DNA from 3 places in the Pelomonas dachongensis genome. Region 3 is predicted to be linked to each of the others. Evidence: riboswitches for the same ligand, from Rfam matches in the RefSeq annotation. Region 3 holds a riboswitch; each other region holds the start of a gene.
What was found. A riboswitch is a leader RNA that binds a small molecule or an ion and turns the genes downstream of it on or off. The one in region 3 is predicted to bind S-adenosylhomocysteine.
Positions count from the first base shown of each region.

Region 1: it holds a riboswitch for S-adenosylhomocysteine, as region 3 does, so the genes downstream of both, metH (methionine synthase) here and ahcY (adenosylhomocysteinase) in region 3, are expected to answer to the same signal.
Region 2: it holds a riboswitch for S-adenosylhomocysteine, as region 3 does, so the genes downstream of both, ACG02S_RS05830 (MFS transporter) here and ahcY (adenosylhomocysteinase) in region 3, are expected to answer to the same signal.

Region 1 is NZ_JBIGHY010000001.1:362,497-373,017, forward strand. It holds gene ACG02S_RS01750 (hypothetical protein) at 1-169, shown strand, start outside; gene ACG02S_RS01755 (hypothetical protein) at 166-519, shown strand; partial or broken gene ACG02S_RS01760 (magnesium chelatase domain-containing protein) at 566-733, shown strand; gene ACG02S_RS01765 (hypothetical protein) at 819-935, shown strand; partial or broken gene ACG02S_RS01770 (ATP-binding protein) at 958-1,424, shown strand; gene ACG02S_RS01775 (magnesium chelatase subunit ChlI family protein) at 1,539-1,781, shown strand; gene ACG02S_RS01780 (outer membrane lipoprotein) at 1,814-2,431, opposite strand; gene metH (methionine synthase) at 2,527-5,235, opposite strand; S-adenosyl-L-homocysteine riboswitch at 5,256-5,326, opposite strand; gene ACG02S_RS01790 (HD-GYP domain-containing protein) at 5,412-6,620, shown strand; gene ACG02S_RS01795 (GntR family transcriptional regulator) at 6,700-7,089, shown strand; gene ACG02S_RS01800 (ABC transporter ATP-binding protein) at 7,086-7,985, shown strand; gene ACG02S_RS01805 (ABC transporter permease) at 7,982-8,650, shown strand; gene ACG02S_RS01810 (ATP-binding cassette domain-containing protein) at 8,662-10,521, shown strand, end outside.
Region 2 is NZ_JBIGHY010000002.1:244,882-255,402, forward strand. It holds gene ACG02S_RS05825 (M24 family metallopeptidase) at 1-888, shown strand, start outside; gene ACG02S_RS05830 (MFS transporter) at 938-2,122, opposite strand; S-adenosyl-L-homocysteine riboswitch at 2,136-2,217, opposite strand; gene ACG02S_RS05835 (NAD(P)/FAD-dependent oxidoreductase) at 2,280-3,365, shown strand; gene ACG02S_RS05840 (tryptophan halogenase family protein) at 3,377-4,912, opposite strand; gene ACG02S_RS05845 (TonB-dependent receptor) at 5,023-7,785, opposite strand; gene glk (glucokinase) at 8,276-9,268, opposite strand; gene ACG02S_RS05855 (glucokinase) at 9,602-10,521, shown strand, end outside.
Region 3 is NZ_JBIGHY010000007.1:215,743-226,263, reverse strand. It holds gene metF (methylenetetrahydrofolate reductase [NAD(P)H]) at 1-198, opposite strand, end outside; gene ACG02S_RS19265 (TlyA family RNA methyltransferase) at 195-944, opposite strand; gene ahcY (adenosylhomocysteinase) at 952-2,367, opposite strand; S-adenosyl-L-homocysteine riboswitch at 2,443-2,517, opposite strand; gene ACG02S_RS19255 (DNA glycosylase AlkZ-like family protein) at 2,636-3,736, opposite strand; gene yajC (preprotein translocase subunit YajC) at 3,918-4,241, shown strand; gene secD (protein translocase subunit SecD) at 4,297-6,198, shown strand; gene secF (protein translocase subunit SecF) at 6,211-7,248, shown strand; gene ACG02S_RS19235 (DUF1631 family protein) at 7,294-9,741, shown strand; gene ACG02S_RS19230 (Smg family protein) at 9,828-10,280, opposite strand; gene dprA (DNA-processing protein DprA) at 10,366-10,521, opposite strand, start outside.

The sequences.
Region 1 (10,521 bases), on a different contig from region 3:
GCTCGCTAACTCCGTGCCCCAGGGCATGACGCTGAACAAGACCGTGCTGCAGAACAGCGGCGACGGCTTCGTCATCACCTTCACCGGCATGTGCCTGGACACCATGCCCATCACGGTGGAAGACCAGGCGGGGCTGCTGGCCCAGGTCAGCGTGTCCAACGGCAAATGAAGCCGCTGTTCGCGCTGCTGCTCGCCGCAGGCGTGGCGACGACGGCCCAGGCTGGCTGCCGTCGCGGAGGCGTGGAGTGGATCGTGGGTGGCACAGCGCCCGTCGATTGCGACCAGCCGACGGCAGAGCGCGGCGCGGAGGTCCGGCCCCGCGCCGCCACGGCCAGCACCATCAGCACTGCCAGCCAGCGCCAGCGCGACCAGGAGCGCCGCCTCATCCTTGTGCAGGAGCTGGCGCAGGAGGAGCAGCGGCTGCCGCGCTCTGCCGATGCCGACAGCGCGCTGCGCACGCGCGACAACATCGCCGCGCTGAAGCGCGAGCTCGCCCGCTTGAACGTCGCGCAGCGCTGAGGCTGCGGGCACTATCTGCGGGCCGTCGAGTTCCGCAGCGGCCCTCATGTCCCCCGCCACCGTCCACTCCCGTACCCTCGACGGCCTGGCTGCCGCGCCTGTCACCGTGGAAGTGCGTCTGGCCAACGGCCTGCCGTCGTTCACCGGGGTTGGGCTCGCGGACACCGAGGCCAAGGAGGCCCGCGAGCGCGTGCTCGGAGCGCTTGCCAACAGCGGGCTGGGGTTTCCAGCCAACAAGAGGATTGCCGTGAACCTCGCGACGGCTGACCGCCCAAGGCGGCGGGCGTTTCGACCTGGCGATGGCGCTGGGCCTGCTGGCTGCCAACGGCCCGGTCGATGCCGCCAAGCTCTCCCACTTCGAATGCGCCGGCGAGCTGTCGCTGGCAGGCGAACTGCGCGCGGCGCGCTCGCGATAGCGCTGGCACTGCGCCACTGCTGATGACCGGGCCGCCCGGCACGGGCAAGTCCATATTGTCGCTGCCCCTGGCGGGCCTGCTGCCGCCACTGGATGACGAAGCCGCTCTGCAATCCGCCGCCGTGCTGAGCCTGGGCGGGCAGTTCGACGTGTCGCGCTGGGGGCAGCGGCCCGTGCGCGCGCCGCACCACTCGCGTCTAGCGTGGCGCTGGTGGGCGGCGCCTCGCCGCCGCGACCGGGCGAGATATCGCTGGCCCAGCAAGGTGTTCTCTCGTCGATGAACTGCCCGAGTTCCCGCGCGCTGCGCTGTAGGCCTAGCGCGAGCTGCTGGAGACCGGGCGCATCCTCATCTCGCGGGCTGCCCGGCAGGCGGAGTTCCCGGCGCTTCCAGCTGGCCGCCGCGATGAACGCCTGCCCGTGCGGCTATCTCGGCAACCCGCTGACAGCCTGCCGCTGCACGCCGGACCAGGTGGCCCTCTATCAGGGCCGGCTCGGCGGCACCTTTCTGGACCGGCTGGACCTGCTCGTCGAAGTGCCCGTGATCCCGCGGGGCGAGCTGCAGGACACGGCGCCGGGCGAAACCAGCGCTGTTGTGGCGGCACGCGTGGCGGCGGCGCGAGGCCGCGCGCTGCGCCGGCAACGCGTGATCAACCCGCAGCTGCAGGCGCAGGACCTGGCCGTGCATGCGGCGCTGGAGCCGGCGGCTAAAAGCTTGCTTGAGCGCTCGGCGGAGAAGTTGGGCTGGTCGGCGCGCAGCTTCCATCGCGTGCTGCGCGTGGCCCGCAATGTGGCTGATCTGGGCGGTGCCGATGTGATCGCGCCCGCCCATGGGGCGGAGGCGATCTAACTGCGCCGGGCGCTGCCCGGCGCGTCGCCCGCTTAGGCGCGGGTGAAGCCGTTGTCGGTCAGGCGGATCTCGTCGCCCGAGCGCAGGCCCGGATCGCTGCTGCGCTCGAACTGGCGCAGGCGGCCGTCGCGTTCACGCGCTTCGATGATCCACACCGTGCGGCTCTTCTGACGCTTCTCGATTTCGCGGCCCGCATAACCGCCCGCCACGGCACCGCCGACGGTGGCTAGCTTCTTGCCATTGCCGCCGCCGATCTGGTTGCCCAACAGGCCACCGATCACCGCGCCGCCGACCGTACCCAGCGCCGACGCTTCGCCCTCGCGGGTCTCGGTGCGGACGTTCGTCACCATTGCGCAGCTGCTGCACAGCTGGGCGAGCCGCTGTTCCTGGCGCTCGGCCGACGTCGGCTGGCGCACCGGCTGGACAGGCGCCTGCGCGACCAGCACCGGCTCGCGGCGCGCCACCGGCGCTGGTGCGATGGGTGCATCACGGTCGGCCTTGGCGGCGGGTTCCGAGATGGCGGCCGTCACTGGCGGGTTGTCGGCCGGCGTGGCAGTGGAGCGGCCGACCGCGTAAGCGCCGCCAAGCAGCGCGAGCACGACGGCAACGCCGGCAACGACCTGGGTGGAATTGACGCTGGGCGTGGACATGAAGGGCTCCGTCATTGTTGTTGGACACCTCATGTTCACGTCCGAGACGACCCGCGGGCTGTAGGACAAGCGCCCGACGCGGCGCCAGCGTCATATCAATCCAGCAGCGGCGCCAGCGCGCGGCGCGCGTCTTCGTCGCTGAGGCCGCAGCGCGCGGCCCAGTCGGCGACCTGATCTTCGCCGATGCGGCCGACGTTGAAGTAGGCCGCGTCAGGGTGGGCCAGGTAGAAGCCGCTGACGCTGGCGGCCGGCGTCATCGCCATGCTGTCGGTCAGGCCCATGCCGATCTCTTCGGGGACCAGCACCTTGAATAAGTCCCGCTTGGCGAGGTGGTCCGGGCAGGCCGGATAGCCTGGCGCGGGGCGGATGCCGCTGTACTGCTCGGCGACCAGCTCCGCATTGCTGAGCGACTCATCAGCGGCGTAGCCCCAAAACTCGCGTCGCACGCGCTCGTGCAGCCATTCGGCAGCGGCCTCAGCAAGGCGGTCGGCCAGCGCCTTGAGCATGATGGACGAGTAGTCGTCGTGGGCGGCCAGGAACTGCGCCTCCTTCTTGTCCACGCCCAGGCCCGCGGTCACGGCGAACAGGCCGATGTGGTCGCCGATGTTGTCCGTTTCAGCGGCGACGAAGTCCGACAGGCAGCGGTTCGGCCGCTTCACACCTTCGACGACCGGCCGCTCGCTCTGCATGCGCAGCCCGTGCCAGGTCATCGGCGGCTCGCTGTGGATGGCGATGTCGTCGTGGTTCACACGCGCGGCCGGGTAAAGGCCGAACACCGCGTGCGCCTGCAGCCAGCGGCCATCGATGATCTTCTTCAGCATCGCCTGCGCGTCGTCGAAGACCTTGCGCGCTTCGACGCCCACGACCTCGTCGTCGAGGATGGCCGGGTAGGGGCCGGCCAGGTCCCAGGTTTGGAAGTAGGGGCCCCAGTCGATGTACTTCGCCAGCTCGGCCAGGTCGAGGTTTTTCAGCACGCGGCGGCCGGTGAACTTCGGCGCGGGCGTCACGCGATTCAGGTCCAGCGGCGCAGCGTTGGCACGCGCAGCGGCCAGCGTCACCAGAGGCGTCTTCTTCTTGCCGGCGTGCAGCTGGCGGGTCTTCTCGATGTCGGCGCGCAGCTCGGCGATGTAGGCCCCCGCGCGCTCGTCGCTCAACAGCTCTGAGCACACGCCCACCGCCCGTGACGCGTCGGGCACGTAGACGACCGGGCCTTCGTAGTGCGGCGAGATCTTGACGGCCGTGTGCACGCGGCTGGTGGTCGCGCCGCCGATCAGCAGCGGCATGTGGCGCGACGAGAAGTACTCGTCACGCTGCATCTCGGCGGCCACGTGCTGCATCTCTTCCAGCGACGGCGTGATGAGGCCCGACAGGCCGATGATGTCGGCGCCCTCGTCTTTGGCTTTCTGCAGGATGTCCCGCGCCGGCACCATGACGCCCATGTTGACGACTTCGTAGTTGTTGCACTGCAGGACCACCGTGACGATGTTCTTGCCGATGTCGTGCACGTCGCCCTTGACCGTTGCCATGACGATCTTGCCCTTCGGCTTGACGTCGCCGCCGGCGGCCTCCAGCTGCCGCTTCTCTTCCTCGATGTAAGGCACGAGGTGCGCCACGGCGCTCTTCATCACGCGGGCGCTCTTCACCACCTGCGGCAGGAACATCTTGCCCTGACCGAACAGGTCGCCGACGACGTTCATGCCGGCCATCAACGGGCCTTCGATGACGTGCAGCGGCCGGCCGCCGCGCGCCGAGATCGCCTGCCAGGCTTCCTCGGTGTCCTCGGTGATGAAGTCGGTGATGCCGTGCACCAGCGCGTGGCTCAGTCGCGCGTTGACGTCGCCCGCCCGCCAGGCCAGGCGCGCGGAATCGTCCTTGCCGGCGCTCTTGGCGCGGTCGGCGATCTCGATGAGGCGCTCGCCCGCATCGGCGCGGCGGTTCAGCACCACGTCTTCCACACGCTCGCGCAGCTCGGCGTCCAGGTCGTCGTACACGCCCACCATGCCGGCGTTGACGATGCCCATGTCCATGCCCGCCTGGATGGCGTGGTACAGGAACACGGTGTGGATGGCCTCGCGCACCGGCTCGTTGCCGCGGAAGCTGAACGACACGTTGGACACGCCGCCCGACACCTTGGCGCCGGGCAGGTGCTGCTTGATCCAGCGCGTGGCCTCGATGAAGTCCACCGCGTAGTTGTCGTGCTCCTCGATGCCCGTCGCGATCGCGAAAATGTTGGGGTCGAAGATGATGTCCTCAGGCGGGAAATCCACCTCGTCAACCAGGAAGCGGTAGGCCCGCTCGCAGATCTCGGTTTTGCGCGCGAAGGTGTCGGCCTGGCCCTGCTCGTCGAACGCCATCACGACTGCGGCCGCGCCGTAGCGCTTCACCAGCCTGGCCTGGCGCTTGAACTCGGCCTCGCCTTCCTTCAGCGAGATGGAGTTGACGATTCCCTTGCCCTGGATGCACTTCAGGCCAGCCTCGATGACGCTCCACTTGGACGAGTCGATCATGATCGGCACGCGCGCGATCTCGGGCTCGCCGGCGATCAGGTTCAGGAAGCGCACCATGGCCGCCTGGCTGTCCAGCATGGCCTCGTCCATGTTGATGTCGATGACCTGCGCGCCGTTCTCCACCTGCTGGCGAGCCACGGCCAGTGCGTCCTCGAACTGCCCCGCCAGGATCATGCGGGCGAAGGCCTTGGAGCCGGTGACGTTGGTGCGCTCGCCGATGTTGACGAACAGCGTGCCGGCGTCGATGGCAACGGGTTCCAGGCCGGAGAGCTTGAGGGGGGGGGGCGAGAGGGTCATCGATGGCGGCTCGGGCTGAGGATCGATGAGCGCCGTTCGTCGAAATCCGAGCCTGGCAGGCCGAAAACCCGTCGCAGCGCTCCTCGGATGAGCCGGGAATTCTACGCAGTCGCCCCTTCGCCGTGCCTCAAGGGCGGCTCGTCCGCACCGAAGGCAGCGACAGAATCGGCGGATCCATGGCCACTGAACTCATCCCTCTTCCGGCCCGCTCGCTGCGGGTGGGCATGACGCTGCCCTACGACGTGTACGACGCCGGCGGCAAGCTGCTGGCCGCGCGGGGCCAGGTGTTGCAGGACACGCCGCAGGGGCGCGGCCTCATCGAAGGCGGCGCCTGGGTGCGGGCCGACTCGACGCTGGAGTTCCAGCGCGCCCGCGCGCATCGCCTGGACACGCTAGTGCTGCGCGACGTGCCGCTGGCCGACATTGCCAAGGCCGATTCGAGCTTCCACCTCGACGCGCTGACGCTGGCGCCGGTCAAGGTGGAGCAGGGCCCGCGCGAGGTGTGGTCGGACCTGCTGCTGCGCCTGCACGGGTTGTTGCGCGAAGCCGAGCCGCTGGATTTCCCGGGCCGGCTCGCCGCGCTGCGCGATGCCGCGCTGAAGCGGCTGCAAGCCCAGCCCGACGCGACGCTGCTGCTGCTGGTGTTCGAGAGCAGCCAGGAGTGGAGCGACTACAGCGCGCGCCACGCGCTGCTGACGCTGCTGCTGTGCGACATGGTGGCCCGGCAGCTGCAGCTGCCGCCGCCGCTGCGCGAGGCGCTGCAGGGCGCCGCGCTGACGATGAACTTCGGCAGCGGCGAATTGCACGACCGCATGGCCAGCCAGGCCGGTGCGGCCACGCCTGCGCAGCGCCAGTTGATCGCCGCGCACGGGGAACGCGCCGCGCAGCGGCTGGCCCAGGTGGGCATCACCGACGCGGTCTGGCTGACTGCCGTGCGCCTGCACCACGACGCCGGCCCCGGCCCGCTGGCCGCGCGCAGCGACGGCGAGCGGTTGGCGCGGCTGCTGCGCCGCATCGACATCTTCGGCGCCCGCCTGTCGCCGCGCCGCAGCCGCCCGGCCATGAGCGGCGCTGCCGCCGCGCGCGCCGTGTTTCTCGACGAGCGCGGCCAGCCCGACGAGGCCGGCGCCGCGCTCATCAAGGCCGTGGGCCTGTACCCGCCCGGCAGCCTGGTGCGACTGGCCAACGGTGAGGTGGGCATGGTGGTCAAGCGCGGCTTCAGCGCCAACGAGCCGCTGGTGGCCGCGCTGATCGGCAAGAGCGGCAGCCCGCTGTCGGCCCCGGTGCCGCGCGACACGCGGCTGGCCAGTCAGGCCATAGCCGCCAGCCTGGCGCCGGCGGAGCTGAAACTGCATGTGAACCTGGATCTGCTGCTCAAGCTCTAGCCTTTGCGCTCGCGACGCGGCACTGTGTATATGCCGCTTGCCCAACTGTGCATATCGACGTATTCTGTGTATACACGTTATGCACAGCAGTCTCGTCATCTCCCAGGCCGACGCCCGGCCCATGTACCTGCAGATCACCGAGCAGATCCGCATGCGCGTGGCGGCGGGCGACTGGCCGCCGGGCAAGGAACTGCCGTCCATCCGCGCGCTGGCGGCCGACCTGAAGGTCAGCGTGATCACGGTCAAGCGGGCCTACCTGGATCTGGAGACCGAGGGCGTCATCGTGACCCGCCACGGCAAGGGCTCGTTCGTGGCCGAGGCGCAGGAGCGGGTGCAGGCCTCGCAGCGCGCTGAGCTGGATGAGCACCTGGCCGCCGCCGTCCGCATCGCGACAACGCTGGGCCTGCGTGACGAGGAACTGATAGCCCGGCTGCGCAGCGTGCTGCACCCACAGGAGCCCCCCGCATGAGCGCGAACAAGGCATTCGAGATGAGGGGCGTCAGCAAGGCGTTCCGCTTCTTCTCGCTGAACGATGTGTCGCTGGACCTGGAGCCCGGCCAGATCATGGGCCTGGTGGGCCCCAACGGCGCCGGCAAGAGCACCACCATCCGGCTGCTGATGGGGCTGCTTTCGGCAGACGCCGGCGAGATCCGGCTGCTGGGCCGCGACATGCCGCGCGAGCAGGCCGCTGCGAAGGCAGACGTGGGATTCGTCAGCGACGACATGCGGCTGTTTGCGCACGCCACGCTGGCCTGGCACATGGATTTCGTCGCAGGCATCTACCCCGGCTGGGACGCCGCCTACGCCGCCGCGCTGTTGAAGCGTTTCGGCCTTCGCGCCGAGCAGCCGGCCAAGAGCCTGTCCACCGGCGAGCAGGCCAAGGCGCTGCTGCTGCTGGCGCTGGCACGCCGCCCGCGCCTGCTGGTGCTGGACGAGCCCACGTCGGGCCTGGACCCGGTCGCCCGCCACGAGCTGCTGAGCGAGTTCATGGACGTGCTGCGCGACGACCGCCGCAGCATCCTGTTCTCGTCGCACAACACGCTGGACGTGGAGCGCATCTCCGATCGCATCACGTTCATCGACCGCGGACGCGTTGTCGCGGCCAGCGACAAGGAGGACTTCCTCGACCGCTGGCGCCGTGTGCAGCTGCGGCTGCCTGCCGATAAGCCGGCGTGGAGCGCCCACGAGATCGTCGCCTGCCAGCGCGACGGCAGCCTCGCCACGCTGACGGTGGACGGCTTCAGCGACGACTGGTTGGCCGGTCTGGGCGCGCCGGTGGAGACCGTGCACCGCATGAGCCTGGAAGAGATCTTCGTCGCCACCGTCATGCACAGCCGTGACGTTCAACAGGCCCGCACCACATGAACACCCTTGCCGCCAAGCTCATCGCCAAGGAGCTGCACCAATTCCGCTGGGTGATGGCTGGCGCCGCCGCGGCGGGCCTGGCGGCGCTGCCGGCCGCCGCCACCGGCGAGGCCGGCTTCAACCTCGCCTTCATCGTGTGGGTGACGGCCGTCATCGCGCTGGGCGTCATGCTGGCGCTGTACGGCGTGGCCACGGAACGCAAGGAGCGCGCGCGCTTGTTCGTGCTGAGCCTGCCGCTGTCGCCGGCCGCCTACGTGCGCATCAAGCTGCTGGCGCTGCTGCTGTGCTTCATGCTGCCCTGGGCGGCGCTGAGCGCTGGGGCGGCGGTGCTCATCCTGGCCGTGCCCGGCATTCCGGACGGCGTGCTGCCCTACGGTCTGCTGCTGTGCGTCTACCTGCTGTTCAACTTCGCGGTGGTGCTGACGGCATCGCTGCAGATCGCGTCCGAGGCTGCGATGGGCGGCGTGATCATCCTGACCAACATGTCCGTGTCGCTCTTCATGAGCGCGCTGGGCCGCGTGCCCGGCCTGGGCGAGCACATGTGGACCCCCGAGCCCGTCTGGAACACCCCGTTCTGGATGCTGCTGGCCGCTGAACTGGCAGCCACGCTGCTGGTGCTGTGCGTCCCGCTCCTCTTCGCGGCGAGACGCCGCGACGCCCTCTAGAAGGAATCTTCATGTCAACTCAACCCAACGGCGAGAGGCTGCACGCCCTCGACGCAGTGCGGAGCTTTGCCCTTTTGCTGGGCGTCGCCTTCCACGCGATGCTGTCCTTCATTCCCGGCATGCCGCCCGGCTTATGGGCGATGGTGGACAACTCGCCCAGCCCGTTCCTCGCGGATGCGAGCTTCGTCGCGCACAGCTTCCGCATGACGCTGTTCTTCTTCATCGCCGGCTTCTTCGCGCGGCTGCTGCACCAGCGGCTGGGCACGAAAGGCTTCTGGGCCAACCGCGCCCAGCGTATCGCCGTGCCGCTGGTGGTGGGCTGGCTGCTGCTGTTCCCGGCCATCGGCTTCGTCTGGCACCTGGGCCTGCAGCAGGTGTTCAACGGCGCGCCGCCGGCAATGCCGGAGATGCTGAAGGCCCCCGGCGCATTCCCGCTGACGCACCTGTGGTTTCTGTACCAGCTGCTGTGGCTGTATGCCGGCGCACTCTTGGTGCGCGGCATCCTCATTCGCCTCGGCCCAGGCCAGGCAGTACGCCGCGTCGTGGACCGGGCTGTCACCGCCGCGCTCCGCTGGCCGGCCGGCGCGCTGATGCTGGGCCTGCCGCTGGCGGGCGTGCTGCTGGCGACGCCCGGCTGGTTCCCGTGGGGCGGCATTCCCACGCCGGACCAGTCGCTGATCCCGCAGCTGCCCGCCACCGTGGGCTACGGCGCGGCCTTCGCGTTCGGCTGGCTGGTGCAGCGCGCACCCGGCGCGCTGGCAGCGCTGCGCGCGCGGTGGTGGCTGCACGGCGCCCTGGCCATCGCGTCGTCGGCGCTGTGCCTGTACGTGATGAAGACGCAGCCGCCTTTCGGCATGCCCGAGCCGCCCAAGCTGGTCTTCACGCTGGCTTTCGTCGCATCCGCCTGGGCCTGGAGCTTCGCCATCGCCGGCGCCGCGCTGCGCTTCCTGTCGGGCCACCACCCGGCCGTGCGCTACGTGGCGGATGCGTCGTACTGGATCTACCTGGTGCACCTGCCGGTGGTGGCTGCGCTGCAGGTGTGGGTGGGCCACTGGCCGCTTCACTGGGCGCTGAAGTTTCCGTTCATCGTCGCCACCAGCCTGGCGCTGCTCCTGCTCAGCTACCACTTGCTGGTGCGCTCGACGGTCATCGGCAAGCTGCTCAACGGCAAGGTCTACCCGCGCGGTGCGGCGCCGGTGGAACAGCCGCCGCCCGCTGGCGGCGACGGCGTCGTCGCGCAGTTGCGTGGCGTGTCCAAGCGCTATGGCACCGTGGAAGCGCTGAGCCGCGTGGACCTGGACCTGAAGCGTGGCGAGCTGCTGGCGCTGTTAGGCCCCAACGGCGCGGGCAAGTCCACCGCCATCTCGCTGTGGCTGGGGCTGAACGAGGCGGATGCGGGCGAGGTGCGCCTGCTGGGCGGCGCGCCGCAGGACATCGCAAGGCGGCGCGGCCTGGGCGTCATGATGCAGAACGTCGAACTGCCGAAGGACCTGAAAGTGCACGAGCTGGTGGCCCTGTCCGCCAGCTACTACCCGCAGCCCATGACGGTGAAGGAGGCGCTGGAACGCGCCGGCATCGCCCCGCTGGCGAGCCGGCCCTACGGCAAGCTGTCCGGCGGCCAGAAGCGGCAGGTGCAGTTCGCACTGGCCATCTGCGGTCGACCGCGCGTGCTGTTCCTGGACGAGCCCACCGTGGGCCTGGACCTGCAGGCCCGCGAGGCGCTGTGGCAGCACATCCGCACGCTGCTGAGCGAGGGTTGCTCCATCCTGCTGACCACGCACTACCTCGAAGAAGCCGAGGCGCTGGCCACCCGCGTGGCCGTGCTGGGCAAGGGGCGCGTCATCGCGTCGGGCAGCGTGGACGAGATGCGC
Region 2 (10,521 bases), on a different contig from region 3:
GCAGAGGCCGTGTTCATCCGCGAGGCGATGGCCGAGGACGGCGCGGCGATGTGCGAGTTCTACGCCGAGTTCGAGGCGTCGCTGGCGCGCGGCGAGCGCTGGAGCGAGCTGGACGTAGACGCGCGCCTCTCCGCCTGCCGCGCACGCCGCAAACACTTCATCGGGCTGAGCTTCTCGACGATTGCCGGCTGGATGGCCAACGGCGCCCTGCCCCACTACCGCGCACTGCCCGAGTCGTTCGCGCACATCGAGGGCAGCGGGCTGCTGCTGATCGACTCCGGCGGCCAGTACCTCGGCGGCACGACGGACATCACGCGCGTCTGGCCCATCGGCTCCGTGTCCGACGCGCAGAAGCGCGACTACACCCTGGTGCTGAAAGGCACCATCGCGCTGTCGCGCACGCGCTTCCCGCGCGGCACGCTCAGCCCCATGCTGGACGCCATTGCTCGCGCACCGCTGTGGGAGCACGGCCTGGACTACGGCCACGGCACCGGCCACGGCGTGGGGTACTTCCTGAACGTGCACGAAGGCCCGCAGAGCATCAGCAAGGCCATCCCCGACGCGACGATGGCAATGGAGCCCGGGATGGTCACGTCCATCGAGCCGGGGCTGTACCGGCCCGGCCAGTGGGGCGTGCGCATCGAGAATTTAGTGCTCAACGTCGCCGTCGACACGCCCGAGCACAACGCTTTCGGTGAGATGCTGGCGTTCGAGACGCTGACGCTGTGCCCCATCGCCACCAGCTGCATCGACATGAGCCTGATGCGCACCGACGAGATCGCGTGGCTGAACAGCTACCACGCGACCGTGCGCGAACGCCTGCAGCCGCGGGTCAGCGGCGCGGCGCTGGCGTGGCTGCTGCAACGCACCGAGCCTATCGCGGCATGAAGCCGGCACCACGGCCGGTGCCACGCACCCGCCGTGGCGGCGCTGGACCTCAGGCCTTGAGCAGCACCGGGTAGCGCCACACCAGCGCGGCGCTGGCCAGCAGCTGTACCAGCACGCCGCAGAACACCGGCACCGCACTGTCCACGCCACCCAGGAACGGCGCCACCAACTGTGTGCCCAGCGCACCTGCCGCCAGCAGCGCCAGCACCAGCAGCGCCGTCGCGCGGCCCATCTGCGCGGGCGGCACCGCCAGCGCGTCGACGAACGTCGCCGGCCCACGGATGGCGAGCGCGCCGCAAAAGCACATCCAGTACGCCGCCACGGCGGCATACGTCAGCTGGCCCAGCGACGCGCCCGCCAGCGCCAGCGTGCACGCCACCACCTGCGCCGAAGCACCCAGCCGCACGACGCGAGCATGGCCCAGCCGCTTGGCCAGCCGGCCGGACTGCGACGCACCCAGCATGAACGAGCTGACGCCAAGCACCTGCAGCAGCGCGAACGCGTCGGCGCCCACGCCCAGCGCGTGCTGCAGCAGCTGCGGCGCACTGGCAAGGAAGGTCAGCAAGGCGCCGATGCACAGCGCGTGCGACAGCGCCAGCCGCACATAGCTGCGGTTGCGCAGGATGGCGGCGTAGCTGGCGTCATGGACGAGGTCCAGCCCGGGCAACTGGCGCGGCGCAATCTTGACCACCCAGGGCAACACCAGCAGCGACAGCCCGGCCAACACCCAGAAGGTGCCGCGCCAGTTGGTCACCTGCAGCAGCAACGCGCCCAGCACCGGACCGGCCGCCGGCACGATGGCCTCCACCATGGAGATGGCCGCGATGCCGCGCACCACGTCGGCGTCGGCAAGCGTCGCGCGCACGACGGTGGGCGCGACCACCGTGGCCGCGGCGGCGGCAAGCCCCTGCAGCAGGCGCATCACCAGCAGTGTCTCGATGTTGGGCGCCAGCGCGCAGCCCAGGCTGGTCAGGGCCAGCAGCGCCAGGCCGATCTGCATGCAGCGGCGCGGCCCCAGGCGGTTCAGCCACTCACCCCACAGCAACTGCGCGGCGGCGAGCCCGACCAGAAAGACGGCCACGGTGGCCTGGGCCAGCGAGATGCTGATGCCCATGCCGACCTGCAGCGCGGGCACGGCGGGGAGATAAAGATCCATCGCGGCCATGCTGACGCCGGTGACGAAGGCCAGCGGCAGGATGGTGCGTATCGATGCATTGACCGAGCCCGAAGGCATGAGCAAACCCTTTCAATGAAGGGCGCCCTTGATCCAGCGTCTCCCCCGAGCGTGGCGAAGGCATCGTGGCCTTCGTCGCAGCACCCCTCGGCGGGACGGCGCCGCTTGGACGACGCGGTGGGGATTTTAGGCAAGACCGCCTGCTAGGCTGAGGGTCATGGATCAAGTGCAAATTGCCGTCATCGGCGCCGGCGTCGTGGGCCTGGCCGTCGCCCGCGAGCTGGCCCATCGCGGGCGCGAGGTCGTCATCGTCGAAGCCGCCGGCGCCATAGGCACCGGCATTTCAGCCCGCAACAGCGAGGTCATCCATGCCGGGCTCTATTACCCGGCCGGCAGCCTGAAGGCGCGGCTGTGCGTGCGCGGCAAAGCGCTGCTGTACGACTACTGCGCGGCCCGCCACGTCACGCACCGGCGCTGCGGCAAGCTGGTGGTGGCCACGCGCGAGGCCGACCTGCCCCGGCTGGCCGCGCTGGCCGCTCAAGGCGCGGCCAACGGCGTGGACGACCTGGCGCTGCTGGACCGCACGCAGCTGCTGGCGCGCGAGCCGGCGCTGCGGGCGGTGGGCGGTTTGTGGTCGCCCTCCAGCGGCATCGTGGACAGCCACGGGCTGATGACCGCGCTGCTGGCTGATGCCGAGGCGGCAGGCGCGGTGCTGGCGCTGGCCAGTCCGGTTCACGGTGGCGAACGCGACGGCGACGGCTGGCGGCTGCGTGCCGGCGACGGTTTCGAGCTGGGCGCGCGCTGGGTGGTCAACTGCGCCGGGCTGTTTGCGGGCCAGGTGGCGCAGGCGCTCGGCGCTGAAGCGCCGGCGCTGCGCTTCGCGCGCGGCCACTACTTCTCGCTGAGCGGCCGGGCGCCGTTCTCGCACCTGATATACCCGCTGCCGGTGGACGGCGGGCTGGGCGTGCACCTGACTCTGGACCTGGGCGGCCAGGCACGCTTCGGGCCCGATGTCCAATGGCTGCCCGACGCCGACCCGGCCGCCCTCGCCTACGCCGTCGACCCGGTGCTGGCGCCGGCCTTCGAGGCCGAGGTGCGTCATTACTGGCCCGACCTGCCGGCCGACGCGCTTCAGCCTGCCTATGCCGGCATCCGGCCCAAGCTCGGCGGCCCCGGCGAGCCGGCAGCGGACTTCCGCGTGGACATGTCGCCCGGCCTGGTCAACCTGCTGGGCATCGAGTCGCCAGGGTTGACGGCATCGCTGGCGCTGGCCGAGTGGGTGGCGCAGCGCATGGAGGTCTGACGGGCATCACATCACAACGGCTTCGCCGCGCAGTGCTCGGCGACGTAGGCCGCGTGGTCGGGCATGAAGGCCACGCACTTGGCGATGACCTCGCGCACGCCCTCCAGATATACCTCGGTGGCATCCGCGTCCTGCAGCTCGGCCAGCGGATGGTGGCGTTGCGGCACCAGGTTTTGGCCCTCCATGACCTGGATCCAGCCGACCTCGGAGAACAGCTCGTTGTCGCGGCGCACGACGCGACCGTGGCTGCGGTAGAGGTCCAGTCTTTCCTGCAGCGAATCGGGCACCTTCATGTGCGCACAGTCCTGCCAGAACCCCACCCCGGCGGAGTCGTCGCGCTGGTTGAGGTGGTAGTGCAGGATGACGAAGTCGCGGATGCGCTCCCAGTGGAAGCGGCTGTGGCGGTTGAACTCGGCAATGTCGCCTGCGCTGAAGCCCTGATCCGGAAAAAAGTCCAGCAACTGCTGGATGGCCGCCTGGATCAGGTGGATGGACGTGGACTCCAGCGGCTCCAGGAACCCGCCAGCCAGGCCGATGGCGATGACGTTCTCGTTCCAGGCCAGCCGGCGCATGCCGGTGCGAAAGCGGATGGGCCGCGGGTCGGCCAGCGGCTGGCCGTCGAGGTTGGCGAGCAAGGTCGCCGCCGCCTCGTCGTCGCTGATGTGGGCGCTGCAGTACACATGGCCATTGCCGATGCGGTGCTGCAGCGGGATGCGCCACTGCCAGCCGGCGCGGTGCGCGGTCGAGCGGGTGTAAGGCGTCAGCGGCTTCACGGATTCGCACGGCACGGCAACAGCGCGGTCGCAAGGCAGCCAGTGCGTCCAGTCCTCGAAACCGGTCTTCAGCGTCTGCTCGATGAGCAGGCCGCGAAAGCCTGTGCAGTCGATGAACAGCTGGCCTTCGATCCGCTCGCCGCTTGCCAGCACGACTGCGTCGACATGGCCCGGGTGTTGACCAGGATTGGCCCCCTCGCCGCGCCGCCTGGCGTGCGTGACCTTGCCTTCGGTGCGCTGCACGCCGCGCTGCTCGGCCAGGCCGCGCAGGTAGCGCGCGTAGAGGCTCGCGTCGAAGTGATAGGCGTAGGCGATCTCCCCCAGCGGCGAGTTGCCGAGGTCGGGGCGGGGCGGCATGAACTTGTTGGCCAGCGCCGCCATGCGCGCGATGCTGTACTGCTCCAGCGGCTGCGCACGACCCAGCGCGCGCAGGCGGTGCCAGTATTGCTCGAACTGCACGGTCCACAGGTCCTGCCCCAGCTTGCCGAAGCCGTGCATGTAGCGCTCGCCCACGCGGCCCCAGTTGACGAACTCGATGCCCAGCTTGAACGTGCCCTGCGTCTCGCGCAGGAACTCGTTCTCATCGATGCCGACGACGCGGTTGAAGCGCTGGATCATCGGGATGGTGGCCTCACCCACGCCGACGGTGCCGATATCGTCGGACTCGACGACGCGCAGCCGATAGCGCCCGCGGAGCACCGTGGACAGCGCGGCGGCGGTCATCCAGCCGGCGGTGCCACCGCCGACGATGACGATGTCTTGGATCAGGGCCATGGTCAGAAGAAGAAGCTGCTGGCGCGTGCCATGTTGGCATGCGTCGTCGATGCAAAAAACCCTTGCCGGATTGCTCCGGCAAGGGCTCGTTCACTCAGGCACAGCGCCGGTCAGAACTTGTAGTTCACGCCGAACAGGTAGGTCTTGCCGTACTTGGTGTACTGTTTGGTCTGCGTGATGTCGTTGTTGTAGTACTCGACATAGGGCTCGTTGCCCAGGTTGTTGACCTGGAACACGACCGACAGCCCCTTGGCCACGCCGCTCTGGAACTCGTAACCCAGTTGCAGGTCGGTGACCTGTTCCTTCTTGACGTACTCGAAGGCGCGGTCCGCGCCGAAGCCGGTCACTTCGCCCACGAAACCATCGCGGATGCGCGTGCTGACACGGGCCGAGAAGCCGTGCTTTTCGTAGTAGGCCGTCAGGTTGTAGGTGTTGGGCGACAGGCCTGGCAGCGGGCGCGAGTCGCCAGGACCGAAGGGCGAGATCTTGCTGTCGACGTAGGCGTAGCTCAGCTGCACGCCGAAGCCATCAAGCAAGTTGCTCACCATCTGCAGCGGCAGCGACACGGCCAGTTCCACGCCGGACATGGAACCACCCTCGCCATTGGCCTGTGTTTCGAACAACCCGTTGAGCGACGACGGTGTCAGCGTGTTCGGCGGCACCGACAGTGTGCCGAAGCGGTCCTGGAAGTTGATGTTGATCTTCTGCTTGTAGATGTAGGTCTTCAGCTCTTTGTAGTACGCGGCGAGCGACACGTAGCCCTTGTTGCCGAAGTAGTACTCGTAGGACAAGTCGATGGCATCGGCCTTCCACGGCTTCAATGCCGGATTGCCGCCGTCACCCTTCCACTCACCCAGATCGCCCTTGTCGTTGACCTTGGTGAGATCCACGCTGTAGGTGTTGGTCGCGCGCAGGTCGTCCATGCGCGGGCGGGTGATCTGGCGTGCCAGGCCCAGCCGCAGGTTCTGATTGTTGGCGACCTGCCAGCTGAGGTTTAGGCTCGGCAGCCAGTCGGTGTACTTCGTGCCGTAGGTTGCCGGACTGGTCGTTGCGCCCTGGATGTTGAAGGCGTTGGACTTCTGGTCGGCATGCACCGCCTGCACACCCAGGTTGCCGCGCAGCGGCAGGCCCAGCAGTTCGGTATCGACGTCGGCCCTGAAGAATGCGGTTGTGATGTCTTCCTTGACCGTCCAGTCCTTGTTGATGATGTCCTTGTTGCCGAGGTTGGGACGCAGGTTGTAGAACTGCGCCGCAGCGGCGCGGCCGTCATACGAGATGAAGTCACCCAGCCCCACGTAGCCCAGGCTGTTAGGCCCCATCAGCAGGCCCGCCGGGATGGTGGTCGGTGACGTCTTCAAGTCCAGGAACCACTCGGGCACGTTGCGCGACTTCTCGCGCTGCGTGAAGTTCAAGCCCACCTCGCCACCAGTGAAAAAGGCGAGATCCTGGCTGACCTTGGCCGATAGACGGGCGGACTTGATCTCGTCGCTGACCTTGGGATCCTTCAGGTAGCCCGCTTGGCCCCAGCCGCCGGAGTCCACCAGCTTGATCAGCGCCGGGTCCGCATAGTTCAGGCCGGCCGTGATGCTGGGCAGACCGCCGCCCACCGGCAGCACGACATTGAACGTGTCGGTCGCCCCTTGGGCACCAGCGCCCGTGCCCGCATACAGCTCCAGGATGGATTCCTGGCGCTTGGCCTTGGACCAGCTCAGGTCGCCCACCAGCGTCAGCGCCGGGCTGATGACCAGCTTGCTGTTCCAGCCCACGGCTGAGATCGTGTCCTCGCGGTCGTTCAGGTCGTGGCGCAGCACCGGCTTGACGCCGGAATACACGCCCTGGGTCAGCACGCCGCCGGTGTAAGTATTGGGACCGGTCGACGTCGCGCCTTCAACAACGGGGTTGGTCAGTTGCGTGTTGCCCCAGGCCAGGCCGGCTTCGAAGCCACGCTGGACGGCATTGCGCTCATAAGTGGAACGGTAGACGTCCACCAGCGTCTCGAAGTCCTTGGACGGCTTCCACTGCAGCACGCCCATCAGACCGTTGCGCTTTTGCGTGGCCGACTCGTTGCGCAGCTGCACGCCGCCAGGCACGCGCACATCGTTGTACGTGTTGCCGTTGATCGTGCCGCTGCCAGTCGGATAGCCCCAATTGCGGAAGTAGTTGTTCTGGTTCGGCGAATCCAGGCGTGCATAACCCAGCGCGATGCCCACGGTACGGTCGGCGAACTGGTCAATGTACGAGAAGCTTGCGCGGCTGCCCTTGTCGCTGGCGGCACCCGGGTTCAGGCGACCCAGCGAGTTCTTCTCGGCTCGCAGGTTGATGGCCATCGTGCGGCCGGAAAAGTTCAGCGGCCGGACGGTCTGCAGGTCGACGGTGCCGGACAGGCCCTGGCCCACGAGCGCCGCATCAGGCGTCTTGTAGATGGTGACGCCGCTCAGCAGTTCCGACGGGTACTGGTCGAACTCGGCGGAGCGGTTGTCGCCGGTGCTGACCTGCTCGCGGCCGTTCAGCAGCGTGGTGGCGAACTGGCCGGCCAGGCCGCGAATCTGCACTTCCTGCGCACGGCCGTTCACGCGCTGGGCTGTCAGACCGGGCAGGCGGGCGATCGATTCGGCGATGGACGAGTCGGGCAGCTTGCCGATGTCTTCCGCCGAGATGGCCTCGACGATGGAGTCACTGTTGCGCTTGACCGAGATCGCAGCCTCGATGCCCTTGCGGATGCCGGTGACCGTGACGGTTTCCAGCTGCTGGGGCGGCGTTTCCTGGGCTGTCGCCGCGGCGGCGGCGATCAGCAGCGTGCAGCCGATGGCGACTGGGCTGATGCGGAAGGACGCACCAGCGTCCGAGCCGCGCTTGGCGTTGCTCAAGGTCATGAATGTCTCCTCTGGTTTGGATAGCGGCTTGGCCCACGACATGCGCGCGGGCTGTTGCGCACATCCTTGGGGCGAGAACCCAACGTCTCTGGCCAGTTTGTATCAAAACTAGATTTTGAACCGCATCTGCGTAAACCCTAGAAGTTGCGCAAAAGCGACCAGGTTTCCACCAAAAACCAAGGGTTAACCAGAGTTACTCCACCCATATCGGCCTCTGATGCCCAGCGTACAAATCAGCACACAGCGCCGACCTGTAGCTCAACTACATCGTTAAATGAATGTGGCGGCAGCGTAGAAAAAGTGCGCTCGTGCGCGTTGGCGGGGAGGCACTCCAGCCCCAGCAGGCGCAGCTGACCATCGCTTGCACGGCTGCGCCGACCCGGGCGCGCCAGGTGATGCAGGTCAGCTCACCGAGTCGACAGGGAAGTTCGGCGCCGCGAGCGCGGCGCACCGGTGGATCAGGCCGGCAGGCATCGCCCGCCGCGCCGCCTCAGGCGTCTGCCTGCTCTAGCGCCAGCGCGGCACCGGACAGGGCCGCCAGCGTGTCCGTGATGAGCGCCGTGGGAATGCCGTCGACGAAGGTGTGCAGCCGGCCCTTGGCCTCGAAGCGGGCACGGAACTGCGACTTGAAGAAGTAGTCGCCCAGCCGCGGCACGATGCCGCCGCCGATGAAGACGCCGCCGCGCGACCCCAGCGTCAGCGCCACGTTGCCAGCAAAGCTGCCGAGCAGACCGCAGAACAGCTCCAGCGTGCGTGCACAGGCAGGCGATTCGCCCGCCAGGCCGCGGGCGACGATCTGGTCTGCCGGCAAGGCTGTCACGTCTTCGCCCTGCCCCAGGGCTGCCGCGACCGAGCGGCACAGCACCGGCAGGCCGATGCCCGACAGGAAACGCTCGGCCGACACGTGCGGGAACTCGCGTCGCGCCGCCGCCAGCACGGCGCTCTCGAAGTCGTCTCCCGGCGCCAGCGTCGCATGGCCACCCTCGCCCGGCAGCGTCAGCCAAAGGCCGCGCGCACGGATGACGCCGCCCACGCCCAGCCCGGTACCCGGGCCGATGACGGCCAGGATGGTTCCGACCGGCGCGTCGCCCATGGCCGCCGGGGCATCGCCCCAGGCCTTCAACTGATGCAGCTTCAGCTTGGGCAGCGACAGCGCCTGAGCCTCGAAGTCATTGATGCACAGGAAGGTCTTCAGCCCCAGCTCGGCCTGCGTGCCCGAGCGGGAGAAGTCCCATGCGCCATTGGTCAGTGCGATGCGGTCGCCCTGCACCGGCGTGGCCAGCGCGAACGCGGCGCTTTGGGGGTGAGCCGCGCCCGGCGCTTGGCCGTCGATATAGGCTCGCACCGCGGCGGCCGGGCCTGCGTGGCCCGCCACGGGCAGCACCCGCACGTCCTGCACGTCGGCGCCAGGGCCTGCCACGGTGCCGAAACGCGCATTCGTGCCACCGACATCAGCCACCAGCCAGGGATAGGGCGCGCTCATGCCGGCACCCGCTGCAGATTCAACAAGGGGCGGCGTGGCATCAACTTTGGGGTTTGGAGAAACACAGGCAAACAGCTAAAAATTTCGGTCGGCGCGGACGGTAGCAAAACTACATACTTTCGACAATACAGACCCACCCCAAAGCCGAATCGAGGCTGCCGAAATCGCTTTCACGATTTCGAAAGTCGCGCTCTCTCCTGGGGAAATTGCACTCGCAGCGTACTGTAGTGAAGCTACATGCACAGCCTGCACCTCAGCCCGTTCGGGGTCGTGGCGCGGGCTGCTGAATAATCCGCCCGTTTCCGCATCGCCGGTATTGCCAGGTTTTCGCCCATGCCTCGTTTCGACAGCCCCCGATTGCTCGCCGATATTGGCGGCACGTATGCCCGGTTTGCGCTGGAACTCGGCCCCGGCGAATTCACGCAGATGGTGTCACTGCGTTGTGCCGACCACGCCGACTTCCACGCCGCCGTCAGCGCCTACCTGGCCGGCCTGAGCTGGGCGGATGGCGGGCCGCAGCAGATCGCCCATGCGGCGGTCGCCATCGCCAACCCGGTCGAGGGCGACCGGGTGCGCATGACCAACTACCACTGGCAGTTCTCGATCGACGAGATGCGCCAGCGCCTGGAGCTGGACACGCTCGTGGTCGTCAACGACTTCACCGCGCTGGCGATGGCCCTGCCCCGCCTGGCCGACGTGGACGTGCGCCAGGTCGGCGGCGGCCAGGCGCGCCGGCCCAGCGTCATCGGGCTGCTGGGCGCGGGCACGGGCCTGGGCGTGTCGGGGCTCATTCCCGCGGGTGAAGGCTGGATCGCGCTGGGCACCGAGGGAGGCCACGTGAACTTCGGCCCGCGCGATGCGCGCGAGATGGACATCCTGAAGTTCGCCTGGCAGACGCTGGATCACGTCTCCTACGAGCGGCTGATCTCCGGCCCCGGCATCGAGCTGATCTACCGTGCGCTGGCAGATCGCAACGGCGTCAGCGACGTGCCGGCGCTGCTCGCCCCCGCCATCACACAGCGCGCGCTGGACGACGGCGACGCGCTGTGCGTGGAGACGCTGGAGGTGTTCTGCGGCCTGCTTGGCACGGCCGCCGCCAACCTGGCCGTGACGCTGGGGTCGCTGGGCGGCATCTACATCGGCGGCGGCATCGTGCCGCGGCTGGGCGAATGGTTTGACCGCAGCCCGTTCCGCGCCCGCTTCGAGGACAAGGGCCGCTTCCACGACTACGTGGCCGCCATTCCCACCTTCGT
Region 3 (10,521 bases):
CGGCGCGGCATCGAAGCCGGCGCCAGCGATGTCCATCACGGCCGACAGCGTCTTGTCACGCGTGGAGCCGCCGGCGCCGTAGGTGACGCTGAAGTACTGGGGCTTCAGCGCCCCCAGTTCCTGCACGACGGTCTTGAGCTTCTCGACGCCGACCGGCGTGTTGGGGGGGAAAAATTCGAAACTGACAGGGGTGCTCATCGGGAGGCCCACAAGAAAAATTCGCGGTTGCCATCACCACCGGTGATGGGGCTGTCGAAGTAGTCCAGCACCTTGAGGCCGAGGGCCGTGCAGGCCAGGCGCACGCGGGCTTCCAGTCGCGGGTAGTCGGCCTCGTCCTTGACGAGCCCGCCCTTGCCCAGGGCTTGTGGCCCCAGTTCGAACTGCGGCTTGATGAGCACGAGCAGGTGGCCGTGCACTTCCAGCCAGGGCAGCAACTCCGGGAGGCTGCCCACCATGGAAATGAAACTCAGGTCGCCCACGATGACGGTGAAGCCACCGGTGGGCGTGTGCGGCCGCAGCGTGCCGTCTAGCTCACGCACGTGCAGGCCTTCCAGCGCCGTCACGCGCGCATCGGCCTGCAGCCGCGCATGCAGCTGGCCGTGGCCCACGTCCACGCCCACGACGCGCCTCGCGCCATGCGCCAGCAGGCAGTCGGTGAAGCCACCGGTGCTCTGGCCCACATCCAGCACCGTGTGGCCGGCCACGTCCAGACCGGTGCGTGCCAGCGCGCCTTCCAGCTTGAGCCCGCCGCGCGACACGTAGCGCAGCTCCGCGTCGTCGGTGACGCGCAGCTGCGCCGTCTCGGGCAGGTCCTCGCCGGCTTTCTTCAGCACAGCCCAGCCGGTGGGCGAGGCCCATTCGGCCGCGCCGTGGCTGATGAGCCGCTGCGCGACCGAGCGCGTGGGCGCCAGGCCTTGGGCAACGAGGAGCTGGTCAGCGCGCATCGAGGGATCAATAGCGATAGGTGTCCGCCTTGAACGGACCTTGCTGGCTCACGCCAATGTAGGCCGCCTGCTCCTCGGTCAGTTGGGACAGCTGCGCGTTCAGCGTCGTCAGCTGCAGCAGCGCGACCTTCTCGTCCAGGTGCTTGGGCAGCACGTAGACCTTGCCGGCTTCGTAGCGGTCCTTGTGGGCGAACAGCTCGATCTGCGCGATGGTCTGGTTGGCGAACGACGAGCTCATCACATAGCTCGGGTGGCCCGTGCCGCAGCCCAGGTTCACCAGGCGGCCCTTGGCCAGCAGGATGATCTTCTTGCCGTCGGGGAAGGTCACATGGTCGACCTGCGGCTTGATCTCGTCCCAGCCGCAGTTCTCGATGGACGCGACGTCGATCTCGTTGTCGAAGTGGCCGATGTTGCAGACGATGGCGTTGTTCTTCATCGCCTCCATGTGCTCGCGACGGATGACGTTCTTGTTGCCGGTGGCGGTGACAAAGATGTCGGCCTTGTCGGCGGCGTATTCCATCGTCACGACGCGGTAGCCTTCCATCGCGGCCTGCAGCGCGCAAATGGGGTCGATCTCGGTAACCCAGACCTGGGCCGACAGCGCACGCATCGCCTGCGCCGAGCCCTTGCCCACGTCGCCGTAGCCGGCCACGACGGCGATCTTGCCGGCCACCATCACGTCGGTGGCGCGCTTGATGGCGTCCACCAGGCTCTCGCGGCAGCCGTAGAGGTTGTCGAACTTGCTCTTGGTGACCGAGTCGTTGACGTTGATCGCACGGAACTGCAGCGCGCCCTTGGCGGCCATCTCGTTCAGGCGCAGCACGCCGGTGGTGGTTTCCTCGGTCACGCCGATGATCTCGGCGGCCTTGCGGGTGTACCAGGTGCCGTCTTGCGCCACCTTTTTCTTGATGGCGGCGAACAGGATGCGCTCTTCCTCACTGCCCGGGTTGGCCAGCACGGACAGGTCCTTCTCGGCCTTCTGGCCCAGGTGCATCAGCAGCGTCGCATCGCCGCCGTCGTCCAGGATCATGTTGGGGCCTTCGCCCGCCGCGCCCTTGTCCCCGAATTCGAAGATGCGGTGCGTGTAGTCCCAGTAGTCTTCCAGCGTCTCGCCCTTGTAGGCGAACACGGGTGTGCCCACCGCGGCCAGCGCGGCGGCGGCGTGGTCCTGCGTCGAGAAGATGTTGCACGAGGCCCAGCGCACTTCGGCGCCCAGCGCCTGCAGCGTCTCGACCAGCACGGCGGTCTGGATGGTCATGTGCAGCGAGCCGGTCACGCGCGCGCCCTTCAACGGCTGCGACGCGGCGTATTCCTTGCGGATGGCCATCAGCGCCGGCATCTCGTGCTCGGCGATCTTGATTTCCTTGCGGCCCCAGTCGGCCAGCGACAGGTCCTTGACGATGTGTTTGACGGCGGCGGTCATGCAGGCTCCTTCAATCAAATGAAGCCGCTGGACGCACGCAAGGAGAGATCGGATCTCACCCAGGCACGGTCGGCCAGCGGGTGAGCGCAGTTGCAATGGAGGGTTCCGAGCCTGGCCTCAAGGGTAGAGGTTGCAACGCTCCTCGGAAGGCCCGCATTCTAGCGGCCTGCCCGTGGTGGTGAGCGCCCGTGGCGGGGCGGCTTCGATGACAAATACCGCTTCGCCGGTTGGTGCGCCATGGCGCCTGCGCCGCTTGGGCCGTCCGCAGTCAACGCCTGGCGCCGAGGAAATCGGCCAGGCGCTGGATCTCGTCCTCCAGCGCCGCCTGGTAGCCGGCCTCGCGCGGCGCGCGGTCCGCGGCATAGCCGCAGTCAACGTGCAGCGCGCCGCCTTTCACGCTGGCATTGGCCCAGCCGATGACCTGGTCGCGCCACAGCAGCGGCAGCGCATAGTGGCCGCGCACGCGTTTGGCCGCCGGCGTGTAGGCCTCGAACCGGTAGGCCCAGCCCCACAGCTGCTCGAAGCGGCGCCGGTCCCAGACCACCGGGTCGAAGGGGGCCAGCAGCCGCACCTGCGCCGGGATGCGCCAGCCGCGCGCTGGGTCTTCGCCGGCCGGCCAGTACCAGTCCATGCCGTCCACGCGCGCATGGGGCAGCCGGGCCTTGGCGCGCGCGAAGGTCGTGCGGCGCAGATCTTGCCATTGCCGCGCGCCGCTGGCCAACATACTGATCAGCGTGGACAGGCTGCCCGCCGGCAACGGTGCGTACTTCTGCACCAGCGCATCGGCCATTGCGTCCATCGCGGCCTGCGGGTCGGGGTGGGCCTGTTGCCCCAAGGACGGGGCCGCCAGGCGGTAGATGCGTGTGCCGCTGTCGCGCCGCACCACGTCCAGCCGGCCGCGGTAGTGCAGGCCGTCCAGCAGCTCGGTGGACAGCCGGCTGTTGCCGCCGAACCAGTTCTTCACCGGCCCATGACCGAGTGCCGCATCGACCGCGGCCGGGTGCGCCTCGCCCAGGCGCCCTACCTCCGCGAGCACCGCGTTGGCGAGCTGCCAGCGCGGCTCGTCCCACACCCGGTGTGCCGTGCGCGGATGCATCAGCGCGCGCAGCGCGGGCGTCACGAAGCCATAGTTGATGAAGAAGTCTTCCTGCAGGTCCAGCCGCGGGTAGCGGCGTTCCAGGTCGCCGGCCTGGTAGCCCTTCACGCGATGGCGCAGCGTCAGATCCTGGGCGCGGGCCGGGGCGCGCAGCGGGTCGGCCTGCACGAAGCCGCCCAGCCGCTCGACGGCGGCCATCAGCGTGGTGGGAGCGAACAGGCTGCGCGCGACCGCGTGGCGGCGCAGGGTGTCGAGATCGGGCGGCTTGGGCATGTGCGGTACTGGCGCGGGTAAGTGGGGCGCCAGAGGCGCGCCGCGACACCGCAGGCCCCGAGTGGCGCCGCTCAGGCTAGCAGGGCGCCGGGGCAAGGGGCGCCCGCCGGGGCGGCACTAGAATTCGCGGTTGCTCTGGACGGTCGCGGCCGTCCCTGCCTGTTCACCTGAGGAATCCATCGTGTTCATCTCCAACGCCTACGCCCAAGCCGCTCCGGCCGCTGCCAGTCCCGAGTCCGGTCTCCTCGGCATGCTGCCGCTGGTGCTGATGTTCGTCGTGCTCTATTTCGTCATGATCCGGCCGCAGATGAAGCGCCAGAAGGAGCACAAGGCGATGATCGAGGCCGTTGCCAAGGGTGACGAGGTCGTCACCGCCGGCGGCGTGGTCGGCAAGGTCAGCAAGCTGGGCGACAACTTCATCCACCTTGAAGTGGCCACGGGCGTGGAGCTGCAGATCCAGCGCAGCGCCATCTCTCAGGTGTTGCCCAAGGGCAGCTTGAAGTAAGCCGACAGGGCGCCATATTCCGGTGCCACCGCGGCGCTGACAAGAAAGTCTCCTCATGAACCGCTATCCGCTCTGGAAGTACGCGATCCTGCTTGTCGCGCTGCTGATTGGCACGCTCTACACGCTTCCCAACCTGTTCGGCGAGGCGCCGGCGGTGCAGGTCTCCAGCGCCAAGGTCACCGTCAAGGTGGACACGGCGCTGCAGGCACGCATCGAGGCCGCACTGAAGGAAGCCGGTGTCCAGGCGGATTACGTGCAGTTCGACGGCAGCTCCGTCAAGGCGCGGTTCGCCGATCCCGACACGCAGCTGGCCGCCAAGGACGTGATCAGCAAGGCGTTGAATCCGGATCCCAAGGACCCGGCCTACATCGTCGCGCTGAACCTGCTGTCGCGTTCGCCCCAGTGGCTGACCGCGCTGCACGCCAACCCGATGTACCTGGGCCTGGACCTGCGCGGCGGCGTGCACTTCCTGATGCAGGTCGACATGAAGGCGGCGCTGACCAAGAAGTCCGAGGCGCTGATCGGCGACGTGCGCACCATGCTGCGCGAGAAGAACATCCGCCACGCCGGCATCTCGCGCGACGGCAACACCGTGCTGGTGGCCTTCCGCGACGCCGAGCAGCGCCAGGCCGCCGTGACTGTGCTGAAGACGCAGCTGCCCGAGGTCACCTGGACGCCGCAGGGCGAGGGCAGCGATCTGCGCATCGCCGGCAGCCTGTCGCAGCAGGCGCAGGTGGCCACGCAGGAAGCCGCGCTGAAGCAGAACATCACGACGCTGCACAACCGCGTCAACGAGCTCGGCACCACCGAGCCGGTGATCCAGCAATCAGGCCTGGACCGCATCGTCGTGCAACTGCCCGGCGTGCAGGACACCGCCCGCGCCAAGGACATCATCGGCCGCACCGCCACGCTGGAACTGCGCATGGTGGACGACAGCGCCGAAGCCCAGGCCGCACTGAGCGGCAACGGCCCCGTGCCGTTCGGCACCGAGCGCTTCATCGACCGCGGCTTCGGTCCCATCATCGTCAAGCGCCAGGTCGTGCTGACCGGTGACAACCTCACCGATGCGCAGTCCGGCTTCGACGACAAGCAGCAGCCCGCCGTGCACCTGACGGTGGACGCGAAGGGCGCCCGCATCATGAAGGAGGTCTCGCGCGAGAACGTCGGCAAGCGCATGGCCATCCTGATCTTCGAGAAGGGCAAGGGCGAGGTCGTCACGGCCCCGAACATCAACAGCGAGCTGGGTAGCCGTTTCCAGATCTCGGGTGCGATGACCACGCAGGAAGCCGCCGACACCGCGCTGCTCCTGCGCGCCGGCTCGCTGGCCGCGCCGATGGAGATCATCGAGGAGCGCACCATCGGCCCGAGCCTGGGCAAGGAGAACATCGAGAAGGGCATTGCCAGCGTGACCTGGGGCTTCGTCGCCGTGGCCGTGTTCATGTGCTGCTACTACCTGCTGTTCGGCGTGTTCTCGTCACTGGCGCTGGGGTTCAACCTGCTGCTGCTGATGGCCGTGCTGTCCATGATGCAGGCCACGCTGAGCCTGCCGGGCATTGCGGCCATGGCGCTCGCGCTGGGCATGGCGATCGACTCCAATGTGCTGATCAACGAGCGCGTGCGTGAGGAGCTGCGCAACGGCGCCGCGCCGCAGCAGGCCATCCACCTGGGCTACAAGCACGCTTGGGACACCATCCTGGACTCCAACGTAACGACGCTGATCGCCGGCCTCGCGCTGCTGATCTTCGGCTCCGGCCCGATCAAGGGCTTCGCGGTCGTGCACTGCCTGGGCATCCTGACGTCCATGTTCTCGTCCGTCGTGTTCTCCCGCGGCCTCGTGAACCTCTGGTACGGCCGCCAGAAGAAGCTCAAGAGCATCTCCATCGGCCAGGTATGGAGGCCGCAGGCCGACGCCCCGGCCGCCGAGGCCCCGACCGAAGACGCTGCCGCCAAGGCCTGAGAAAGCAACACGATGGAACTCTTCCGCATCAAACGGGACATCCCGTTCATGAAGCACGCGTTGATCCTCAACGTAATCAGCTTCGTTACCTTCGCCGCCGCCGTGTACTTCCTGGTCACGCGCCAGCTGCATTTTTCCATCGAGTTCACCGGCGGCACCGTCATCGAGGTGGCTTACCCCCAGGCGGCGGAGATCGACAAGACCCGCCTCACCATCGAGAAGATGGGTTACGGCGAGGTGCAGGTGCAGAACTTCGGCTCGTCGCGCGACGTGATGATCCGCCTGCCAGTGCGCCCCGGCGAGAAGCAGACCGAGGTGGTCGGCAAGGTGTTCAACGAGCTGTGCAGGGTCGAAGCCGGCACTGTCACCGAGCACCAGGAGATCACCGCGCAGGGCGAGCAGGTCAGCAAGCAGATCTGCAAGAAGGCCGATGGTGCCGAGCCGATCAAGCTGTCGCGCTCCGAGGTCGTCGGCCCCGCGGTCGGCGCCGAGCTGGCGCTGGACGCCGCCAAGGCGCTGGGCATGACCATCGTGGGCATCATGATCTACCTGGCCATCCGCTTCGAATGGAAGTTCGCGGTCGCCGGCATCATCGCCAACCTGCACGACGTGGTCATCATCCTGGGCTTCTTCGCCTTCTTCCAGTGGGAGTTCTCGCTGGCGGTGCTGGCGGCCATCCTGGCGGTGCTGGGCTACTCGGTGAACGAGTCCGTGGTCATCTTCGACCGGGTGCGCGAGGCCTTCCGCAAGTTCCGCAAGCTGAACACGCACGAGGTCATCGACCACGCCATCACGTCCACGATCAGCCGCACCATCATCACGCACGGCTCCACGCAGCTGGTGGTGCTGTCCATGCTGCTGTTCGGCGGCCCGACCTTGCATTACTTCGCCGTCGCGCTGACCATCGGCATCCTGTTCGGCATCTACTCGTCCGTTTTCGTGGCCGCTGCCATCGCGATGTGGCTGGGCGTGAAGCGCGAGGATCTGATCAAGAATTCGGCGACAAATCGGGACGACCCCAACGACCCGAATGCCGGGGCCGTCGTGTAGAGTGATTGCCAACCGCCATTCACGCCGCGCAGATCTGACGTTCCCATGACCGCCGCTCGCAACCAGGCCCTGGCCACCCAGGCACGGCGTGTCTACCTGGAAGCCCTGGTGCGGGGCATGACGCCGCTGTTGGCGGCTGTCGGCCAGGGCGCCCACAACCTGCTGTCCCAGGCGGCCTCGCATGCCGTCGTGCAGGCGCGTCGCGATGCGGTGCAGGCCTGGCAGAAGCTGGGCCCCAACTGGCAGATGGCCGTCGTCGGCGCGCTGCGCCACGCGGCCACGCACGGCGTGTCCGAAGCCGGCCGCGAAACCGACGCGTCCTCGGCCCCGTCGGTCAAGATGAGCCTGGTCGACGACAGTACCATCGAGCGCGAGATCACCAGCTCCCGGCTGGCGCTGGTCATGATGGACCGCGCGACGTGGGAGTTCACCGACCTGCGCACCCGCATGCAGGCGCTGGAGGCGCACGACGACCTGGAGCCGCTGGACCTGCTGCGCGCCCACGTGGTGGCGCGCATCGCGCTGGACGCGTGGACCCGCGTGGGCCTGGACGCGCAGGTCTGGCAGCTGCTGCACCACGAGCTGCACGAGGAGTTCGCGCAACTGGTCAGCGAGGCCTATCACGAGACCAACCGCTGGCTGATCGCCCAGAAGGTGCTGCCGGAGGTCGACCTGCGGCCCTTCATCCGCCGCACGGCGCAGGCCGCTTCCGCGGCGACCACGGCTGCCACTGCACAGCCGGCCCTGCCTGCCGCCGCCGGGCCGGTGTCGGCGCCAAGCTCGGGGCTGGCGCCGCTGTCCGAATCGTCGGGCGGCGTCGAGCAGCCGCGCAGCCGCGCCAGTGCGCAGGCCGACGAAGTGATGGCCCAGCTGCAGCGGGTGCTGTCGCGCCACGTGCCCGGTTTCCCAGTCACGAAGAGCCAGGTGCCCGCGCGCCCTGGCGCCGGCAGGCCCAGCCTGGCCGCATTGAGTGCTGCCGCCGAGACCGAGCCCGGCGCCGTTTCCGCACCGCGCCCTTCGCTGGCCACGGCGCCGCAGCTCGCCCAGCCGGCATCGCCGGCGTCGCCGCGCCTGGCGGGCGCCATCAAGCACGCGCAGGAGTCACTGCGTCGCCCTTCCGGCAACAGCAGCGCCGCGCATGCGGACACCACGCCGCAAAGCGCACCGCGCCAGCTGGAGGAGATCGGCGCGCGCAACCAGGCCTTCAAACAGGTCCTGAAGCAGGCTGCCAACACGCCGGCCGAGCGTGCCACCATCGAGATCGTGGCGATGATGTTCCAGAGCATCCTGACCGAGGAGCGCATCCCGGCCACGGTTCGGGTCTGGTTCGCGCGGCTGCAGATGCCAGTGCTGCGCGTGGCGGTCAGCGAGCCTGACTTCTTCGCCGCCGCCGACCACCCCGCACGCCGCCTCATCGACCGCATGGGCGCCTGCGTGATGGGCTTCAACGCGGCCCAGGCCAGCGGCCCGGCCGCCGAGCGGGCCAGCAACGACGCACTGGAGCGCGAGATCAAGCGCGTGGTGCAGGTCGTCGAGGCCTATCCCGACACCGGCCGGCGCGTATTCACGACTGTGCTGACCGAGTTCGAGAAGTTCCTCGACAACTACTTCGAGAACGAGAACCAGGCGTCCAAGCGCGGTGTGTCGCTGGCCCAGCAGGTCGAGCAGCGCGAGACGCTGGCCATCCAGTACACCATCGAGCTGCGCAAGATGCTGTCCGAGGTGCCGGTGCAGGACGGCGTGCGCGACTTCCTGTTCCACGTCTGGGCTGACGTGCTGGCCGTCACCGCCGTGCGCTCGGGCGCGCAGGCCGACATCACCAAGTCGATGAAGCGTGCGGCGGCCGACCTGATCTGGAGCGCCAGCGCCAAGTCATCTCGCGAGGACCGGGCCGACGTCATCCGCCGGCTGCCGCCGCTGTTAAAGACGCTGCGTGACGGCATGAGCCACGCCGGTCTGGCCATCGAGAAGCAGGACGAGCATGTGCGCCAGCTCAACAACGCGTTGGCCGCGGCCTTCACGGCCAAGACGGCGGCCATCCCGCGCGAGCGTCTGGACGAGCTGATGGACCAACTGGAGACGCTGGAGGCCATGCTGCCCGAAGACGTCGAAGGCGACAGCCATGTCGACGAGATGCTGGTGCGCGACCTGTCCGGCCACGAATCCGACGGCATGGAGGTGGTGGCCGAAGGCGGTTCCGCGCCCACGCCGGCGATGGTCGCCTGGGCGCGTGAGCTGCAGGTGGGCGGCTGGTTCATGCTGGACTACCGCGGCCGCAACGAGCAGGTGCAGTTGGCCTGGCGCGGCCTGCGCAAGCAGCTGGCGCTTTTCGTCACGCCCAAGGGCCGCGGCGTGCTGTTCTCGTTGAACCGCATGGCCGCGTTCCTGCAGGCCGGCCTGCTGCTGCCGGCGCAGGACGAGTCGCTGACCGTGCAGGCCACTCGCAAGGCGCTGGCCAAGCTGGACGCCGATCCCGAGCAGCTGCTCAAGTAAGTATTGGTCGGTCTGGGCCGACGCTGATTGGCTCAGGGAATTGAAAACGGCGCGTGAGGCGCCGTTTGCTATCCGGGGAGGCAATCTCAGTGGATCAGCCGCTCTTCCGGTGCGACGAACAGCTCGTCCAGGATCAGCGCGTCGGGCTCCTCGCCCAGGCTCCAGAACACCATCAGCACGATGATCTTCAGGTCTTCCAGGTCCATGCCGTTGCCGCCGATGGCCATCGCGCGGTCGATGACCATCTCGCGCATCGGGCCCGGCAGCACGCCAGCGGATTCGAGGAAGCTGACGAAGCCGATGGACGCCTCGCCCAGGTGGTCGACCTCGGCGGGCGAGTAGACGCGCAGCGCATGCGCACTCTGCTCGCCGTGGTACGCCTCGCCTGCGCTGGCCAGGCCGTCCAGCCAGCTGAGGGCCTCCTGGATCTCGTCATTCTCGAAGCCCACCGCCGTCAGCTTGCGCGTCAGCTGCGCATGGTCGGGACAGGCGTCCGGCCGCCAGTAGGTCTCGTAGAGGTAGACGAGGACATCGAACATCGTGGCGGGATGATAGCCCAGGGCCCCGCGGCGCCTGGACGCGAATAAGCCCTCGGATCCGCCGCGGATATCCGGCGTTAACCCGTCAACCCTGTCGGCGGCGCTGGAACAGCTGACCCGCCAGACGGGCAACGTGGCCTTCCAGTTCCAGCTCCAGCAGCGCCGCGCTCAGCTCGGGGGCGGGCCAGCCGCAGCGGGCCATCAGTGCGTCCAGGCTGACCGGATCGAAGCCCATAGCGTC